One region of the Streptomyces sp. NPDC051322 genome, then DNA from elsewhere that is predicted to be linked to it. Evidence: riboswitches for the same ligand, from Rfam matches in the RefSeq annotation. Region 1 holds a riboswitch; the other holds the start of a gene.
The links. A riboswitch is a leader RNA that binds a small molecule or an ion and turns the genes downstream of it on or off. The one in region 1 is predicted to bind glycine.
Positions count from the first base shown of each region.

Region 2: linked by a shared signal. The riboswitch ahead of gcvP (aminomethyl-transferring glycine dehydrogenase) and the one ahead of gcvT (glycine cleavage system aminomethyltransferase GcvT) in region 1 are both predicted to bind glycine.

Region 1 covers NZ_JBFBAK010000008.1:147,570-151,414, reverse strand. The annotation lists gene AB0436_RS19965 (enhanced serine sensitivity protein SseB) at 1-662, opposite strand, end outside; gene AB0436_RS19960 (AAA family ATPase) at 708-1,376, opposite strand; glycine riboswitch at 1,627-1,722, shown strand; gene gcvT (glycine cleavage system aminomethyltransferase GcvT) at 1,868-2,995, shown strand; gene gcvH (glycine cleavage system protein GcvH) at 3,084-3,464, shown strand; gene glyA (serine hydroxymethyltransferase) at 3,474-3,845, shown strand, end outside.
Region 2 covers NZ_JBFBAK010000004.1:455,447-459,291, reverse strand. The annotation lists gene AB0436_RS13290 (DNA polymerase IV) at 1-1,235, shown strand, start outside; gene AB0436_RS13285 (PRC-barrel domain-containing protein) at 1,154-1,528, opposite strand; glycine riboswitch at 1,677-1,775, shown strand; gene gcvP (aminomethyl-transferring glycine dehydrogenase) at 1,963-3,845, shown strand, end outside.

The DNA of each region.
Region 1 (3,845 bases):
TCGAGCAGCAGGAGATTGACCGGCCAGCGCACCTCGACCCGGCCGAGCGCCCGGCCGAGCGCGTCCATCGGGGCGTCCCGGCCCGCGCCGTCCCAGGTCGCGAACTCGACGCCCACGAAGAGAACCGGGTCGCCGCCCTCGATCGACGCGAGCGCCCTGCGGGCCGAACGGACCACGCCGATCTGCTCGAACTCGCCGGCGGCCACCGAGAGGAAGTCCACCGGGTCCTCCTGCCAGTCCGGTTCGAAGAGCCGCACCCGTCCGCCGCTCGCCGGCCCGTCCAGCAAGGTGCGCCCGGCCCGGCAGAGCTCGGCGACGGCGGGCGGCGGAAGCGGCATACCGACCGCGCCGCCCGGGTTCACGGCTATGCCGAGTTGCGGTGGAAGACCCCGGGCGAACTCGACGGCGGGCGCCACGGTGAAGGAGAGGTGCGAGCCGACGCACCGCAGGAACTCCGCCTCGGAACTGAAGGCCGGCACGTACGCGCCGCCGTCCAGGTCGAGGGTGGGCAGGTCGAGCGCACGGCTGTCGTTGCTGCCGCCGTTGGGCAGCGGCACCCAGAGGCTGCTGCGCCCGAGCACCTCGATCAGCCGGCCGCCCGCGGCGGGGTTACCGACCGAGGCCGTCAGTACCTCTTCGAGCTCATTGCCCGGCCATGCCATGTCCACCGAGATATCCCCTTCTTACCTGTCGTGTACCGAACGACCCTAACGACCCGGCGCCCCGTCGTGGTTCCGCCCTTCTGCGTAACCGGGCCCGTCCGCGCCACCGGGCCCGTCTCCGAAACCGATCCGGCTCAGCACCCCCGCCGCCGCACGGTCGAGCAGCACCGCCGAGCCGCAGCCGGCGGGCAGCCGTTCGCTCTCCGCGTCGCGCACCAGTCGGCCGATCGCCCGCCGGTGCCTGGCGAAGGCGTACGCGGAGACGCCCCGGCCCCGCTCGGTCTGTCCGGCCCGCGCCACATCCGGCGTCACGTCGAGCAGCAGCAGATGCAGTGCGCAGCCGCGCCGCCGGGCCGCGCGGGCGAGCCGGCCGCGCACCCAGGCCTGGGTGCCGCAGTCGTGCACGACGACGCTCTCGCCGGAGCGCAGCGCCCGCCACAGCCCCGCGTAATGCGCGATCCGCACCAGCGGTCGGTAGCTCCAGTAGGGCAGAAAGCGGGGCATCCGGACCTCCCAGCGCTCCCGTGCGTCCTGCGAGTCGATGCGGTGGGCCGCGGCGGCCCGGTTCAGCAGGGTGGATTTGCCGCTGCCGGGCAGACCGGACACAACCACCACGTCCCCCGGCGCGAAGTGCAGGCCGTACGGGCTGTGGCCGGCCCGGTCCCGCAGATCGCGGACGGTGGGCGCTGTCACCGGCCCTGGCGGACGGCCCATCGCCTCCCGTGCCGACGCGCCCGGCCCGCCGGCCGGTAAAGCCGGACTCCTCAACGGTGTCACCGCGCCCTGTGTCTGCCCCGTCATGACCGCTCCCCCCGTAGGGACGCCCGTCGGGTCCCCCGTCAGGCCGCCCGTCCCGCAGTGAACCCCTGCCCAAGAAGTGTAAAGAAACGGTAATGCGGGACAAGTGATTTGCCGGTCGCACCCGCCGTGCGATGATGTGCGCGCCAACTCCATACAGGCCGTTCGAATCCGCGCGGGAGAGTCCCCGGTCAGTTGCCGGGGCGCCGAAGGAGCAAGTCCCTCCCTTGTAATCTCTCAGGCCCCGTACCGCGCGGACGAGGCAGATCTGAAAAGCGGGCCGCCGCCGTGCGGTCCCACCCAAGGTGCAAGCCGAGCCTTCTCAACAGGCGCCGGCGAACCTCTCAGGTTCCGATGACAGATGGGGAGGAATCACCCTCGCCTGTCATGCCCCGGGAGCCCCACATATGAGCACCACCCCCGACCCCACCCCGCGCCACACAGCGCTCGACGCCCTGCACCGTTCGCTGGGCGCCACGATGACCGACTTCGCGGGCTGGGACATGCCGCTGCGGTACGCCAGTGAACGCGACGAGCACAACGCCGTACGGACCCGCGCCGGACTCTTCGACCTCTCGCACATGGGCGAGATCACCATCACCGGCGCGCAGGCCGTGGATCTGCTGAACCACGCGCTGGTCGGCAACATCGGCACCGTCGGCGCGGGCCGGGCCCGCTACACGATGATCTGCCGGGAGGACGGCGGGATCCTCGATGACCTGATCGTCTACCGGCTGGCCGAAAGCGAATACCTGGTCGTGGCCAATGCGGGCAACGCGCAGACCGTGCTGGACGCACTGGTGGAGCGTTCGTCGGGCTTCGACGCCGAGGTGCGGGACGACCGCGACGCGTATGCCCTGATCGCGGTGCAGGGCCCGGAGTCCCCCGGCATCCTGAAGTCGGTGACCGACGCCGACCTGGACGGACTGAAGTACTACGCCGGCCTGCCCGGCACGGTCGCCGGCGTCCCCGCGCTGATCGCCCGTACCGGCTACACCGGCGAGGACGGCTTCGAGTTGTTCGTCGCCCCGTCCGACGCCGAGAAGGTGTGGCAGGCACTGACCGAGGCCGGCGCCCCGGTGGGTCTGGTTCCCTGTGGTCTCTCCTGCCGCGACACGCTGCGCCTGGAGGCGGGCATGCCGCTCTACGGGCACGAGCTGACCACCGCGCTGACGCCCTTCGACGCCGGTCTCGGCAGGGTCGTCAAGTTCGAGAAGGAGGGCGACTTCGTCGGGCGCACCGCCCTGGAGGCCGCCGCCGAGCGGGCGTCCTCGAACCCGCCGCGCAAGCTGGTCGGCCTGATCGCCGAGGGCCGCCGGGTCCCCCGGGCGGGCTATCCGGTCGTCGCCGAAGGCCGGGTGATCGGCGAGGTCACATCGGGCGCCCCCTCGCCCACCATCGGCAAGCCGATCGCCATGGCCTACGTCGACGCGGCACACGCCGAGCCGGGCACCTCCGGCGTGGGCGTGGACATTCGCGGTACGCATGAGCCGTACGAGGTCGTGGCGCTCCCCTTCTACAAGCGCCAGAAGTGACCCAGCACACCCCTCCGGGTCCCGCCTTCATCTCAGCACTCAAGACATCCGTTCATCAGCACTCCACCGCATCCGGGAGAATCAGGTCATGAGCAACCCCCAGCAGCTGCGTTACAGCAAGGAGCACGAGTGGCTGTCGGGCGCCGAGGACGGCGTCTCGACGGTCGGCATCACCGAGTTCGCGGCCAACGCGCTCGGCGACGTCGTCTACGCACAGCTCCCTGAGGCCGGCTCCACGGTGACCGCGGGCGAGACCTGCGGTGAGCTGGAGTCGACCAAGTCGGTCAGCGACCTGTACGCACCGGTCTCCGGTGAGATCACCGAGGTCAATCAGGACGTCATCGACGACCCGTCGCTGGTGAACACCGCCCCCTTCGAGGGCGGTTGGCTGTTCAAGGTGCGCGTCACCGGTGAGCCGGACGATCTGCTCTCCGCCGACGAGTACGACGCTCTCTCCGCCGGCAACTAGGGACTTTTGATGTCGCTTCTGAACTCCTCCCTCCATGAGCTCGACCCGGACGTCGCCGCCGCTGTCGACGCCGAGCTGGACCGCCAGCAGTCCACCCTCGAAATGATCGCCTCGGAGAACTTCGCTCCGGTCGCCGTCATGGAGGCCCAGGGCTCGGTCCTCACCAACAAGTACGCCGAGGGCTACCCCGGCCGCCGCTACTACGGCGGCTGCGAGCACGTCGATGTCATCGAGCAGATCGCCATCGACCGGGTGAAGGCGCTCTTCGGCGCCGAGCACGCGAACGTGCAGCCGCACTCGGGTGCCCAGGCCAACGCCGCCGCCATGTTCGCGCTGCTCAAGCCCGGTGACACGATCATGGGCCTGAACCTCGCACACGGC
Region 2 (3,845 bases), on a different contig from region 1:
TGGTGCCACGGTTCACCCTGTACCGCGAGGTGAGCAACCAGGTGATGGAGCTGCTCGGACGGCTCTCCCCGCTCGTCGAACCGCTGAGCCTCGACGAGGCCTTCGTCGATCTGGAAGCCGGCGGGGTGGCCGACGACACGACGTCCGCGCGGTGCGTCGGCGAGCAGTTGCGCAGAGACATCCTGGTGGTCACGGGGCTCAGTGGATCGGTCGGCCTGGCCGGTTCCAAGATGCTGGCCAAGATCGGCTCCGAGCGGGCCAAGCCGGACGGACTGGTACTGATCGAACCGGGCACCGAGCGGGAACTGCTGGCCCCGCTGAGCGTGCGTACGCTGCCGGGCGTGGGCCCCGCCACCGGCGAACACCTGAGGCGGGCCGGGATGACGACGGTCTCGCACCTGACGGAGGCCGGCGAAGGCGAATTGGTGCGACTGCTCGGCAAGGCGCACGGCGGATCGCTGTACCGGATGGCGGTCGGGTACGACGACCGCCCCGTGGTCGCCGAGCGGGACGCCAAGTCGGTCTCCGTCGAGGACACCTTCGACGTGGATCTGCACGACAGGCTGCGGGTGAAGTCGGAGGTCGGCCGGCTGGCGGACCGGTGTGTGCAGCGGTTGCGCGCTGCGGGGCGCTCGGGCCGGACAGTGGTCCTCAAGGTGCGCAGATACGACTTCTCCACGCTGACGCGTTCCGAGACCCTCCGCGGGCCCACCGACGACCCTTCCGTGGTGCGTGAGGCCGCCAGCCGGTTGCTCGAGGCGGTGGACACCACGGGAGGGGTCAGGCTGCTGGGTGTGGGCGTCACCGGGCTCGCCGACTTCACCCAGGAGGATCTGTTCGCCCAGGCCGCCGCCGAACGCGCCGCAGAACCGGAGCCGGAAGGCGAAGCGGCCCTCCCGAGCACCGACGAGACACCGGCCGAGGAGCCACAGCCGCCCGCCCCGCGCCGTTGGCCCGCCGGGCATGATGTGCGGCACAGCGCGTACGGGGCCGGGTGGGTGCAGGGCAGCGGAGTGGGGCGGGTGACGGTGCGGTTCGAGGAGCCGTGGTCGGCGGGGCCGGGCCGGGTGCGGACGTTCGGCGTCGACGACCCCGATCTGGAACCGTCGGAGCCGCTGCCGCTGGTGCGGGTGGTCGAGGCCGAGCCGGACGATCAGCCTTCGCCGCCGGCGAGCCGGCCGAAGTCACGGTCGGGGGACGGTGTGGGAGCCGGTGCCGAGACATCGAGACCGTAGTGGTGGTAGAGCTGAAGCTCCTGTTCCGGGGAGAGATGCCGGCCGACACCGAAATCCGGCGCGTCCTTGATCAGAGTCCGGTCGAAGGGGACCCGCAGCGCCTCCTGCACCACCTCGCTGGGTGCCAGCGGCACGAAGGCGTCCCTGCTGAACAGGCCGGTGCGGACGGCCGCCCATTCGGGTGACCCCGTGGCGTCGTCGAGATAGACCTCGTCCACCGTGCCTATCTTGAGACCGTTGCGGTCGAATGCCTTGCGGCCGATCAGGTTGCGCGGATCGATGTCGGTCTGCACGGTCCCTCCAACTGGTCGCAACTGCTCGGAACATCCCCCACGGATCTGCACCCCCACGGATCCGTATCCCCTACAGAAGTGCAGATGCCGGGCATCGGCCACTCGAACACAGTGGATCTGCGGCGCTGGTAGGCTGGCCAGTGGCTACTGACCCCGCGCGGGAGAGTCCTCCGGAGGAAGTGTCCGGAGGCGCCGAAGGAGCAAATCCTCCCCGGAATCTCTCAGGCACACGTACCGCACGGACGAGGTCACTCTGGAAAGCAGGGGCGGGCATCGGACGGGCACGTCCGGAACCCCTCCTCACCGACGGTGAAAGCCGGCACGTCCCCGGACGGCCGGTGAAACTCTCAGGTTGAGATGACAGAGGGGGAGGCCGTCCGGGTACCCGTGCCGCGGTACCTCTCGCAGGTCGTATCGACCAGGAGGCCTCCCATATGACCGCCGACCGTACTCCGCTCTCCCGGCTGGAGCGTGGCATCCCCTTCGAGCAGCGCCACATCGGGCCCGACGCCGGCGCCCAGGCCAAGATGCTCGCCCATGTCGGTTACGGCTCGCTGGACGAGCTCACCTCCGCCGCGGTGCCCGAAGTGATCAGGAGCGCCGACGAGCTGCGGCTCCCCGAGGCCCGGACCGAGGCCGAGGTACTAGCGGAGCTTCGCTCCCTTGCCGACCGCAACCGGGTGATGGCCCCGATGATCGGGCTCGGCTACTACGGCACCTTCACGCCGCCGGTGATCCTCCGCAATGTCATGGAGAACCCGGCCTGGTACACCGCGTACACGCCCTACCAGCCGGAGATCTCGCAGGGCCGCCTCGAGGCGCTGCTCAACTTCCAGACCGTGGTCGCCGATCTCACCGGGCTGCCCACATCGGGCGCCTCGCTGCTCGACGAGGGCACCGCGGCCGCCGAGGCGATGTCACTCGCCCGCCGGGTCGGCAAGGTGAAGAACGGTGTCTTCCTGGTCCACGCCGACGCGCTGCCGCAGACGGTGGCGGTGATCGAGACCCGAGCCGAGCCGGCCGGTGTGGAGGTCGTGGTCGCCGATCTGAGCGACGGTATTCCGGCCGAGGTGGCCGAGCGCGGGGTGTTCGGCGTGCTGCTGCAGTACCCGGGCGCCTCCGGCCGCGTACAGAACATCCGGCCGGTCGTGGAGCAGGCGCACGAGCTAGGGGCGATCGTCACCGTGGCCGCCGATCTGCTCGCGCTGACGCTGCTCACCTCGCCCGGTGAAGTCGGCGCCGACATCGCGGTGGGCACCACCCAGCGCTTCGGCGTGCCGATGGGCTTCGGCGGCCCGCACGCCGGGTTCATGGCCGTACGCGAGAAGTTCGCCCGCAGCCTGCCCGGTCGGCTCGTGGGGGTTTCGGTGGACGCCGACGGCAACAAGGCGTACCGACTGGCCCTCCAGACGCGTGAGCAGCACATCCGCCGGGAGAAGGCCACCAGCAACATCTGCACCGCGCAGGTGCTGCTCGCGGTGATGGCGGGGATGTACGCGGTGTACCACGGGCCCGACGGCCTGCGGGACATCGCCCGCCGCACCCACCGCTACGCGGCGATCCTGGCCGGCGGACTGCGCGAGGCAGGCGTCGACGTGGTGCACGCCGAGTACTTCGACACGGTGAGCGTCCGGACCGGCGGAAAGGCCGACGAGGTGGTCGCCGCTGCCCGTGAGGGCGGGGTCAATCTGCGCCGGGTCGACGCCGACCGGGTGTCCATCTCCTGCGACGAGACCACCACCCGTGCCCAGCTCGCCGCCGTCTGGGCGGCGTTCGGTGCCGACTGCGACATCGAGGCACTCGACGGGGCCACGCCCGACGCGCTGCCGCAGGGGCTGCTGCGCCAGGACGCGGTACTCACCCACCCCGTCTTCCACCAGCACCGCTCCGAGACAGCGATGCTGCGCTACCTGCGCAAACTCGCCGACCGGGACTACGCGCTGGACCGGGGCATGATCCCGCTCGGCTCCTGCACCATGAAGCTCAACGCCACCACCGAGATGGAGCCGGTCACCTGGCCCGAATTCGGCGCGATCCACCCGTTCGCGCCGGTCGACCAGGCGCAGGGCTACCTGACGCTCATCCATGAGCTGGAGGAGCGTCTCGCCGAGGTCACCGGCTACGACAAGGTCTCGCTGCAGCCCAATGCCGGCTCGCAGGGTGAGCTCGCGGGCCTGCTGGCCGTGCGCGCGTACCACCGGGCGAACGGTGACACCGGGCGCACCGTCTGTCTCATCCCGTCCTCGGCGCACGGCACCAACGCCGCCAGCGCCGTGATGGCCGGAATGAAGGTCGTCGTGGTCAAGACCCGCGAGGA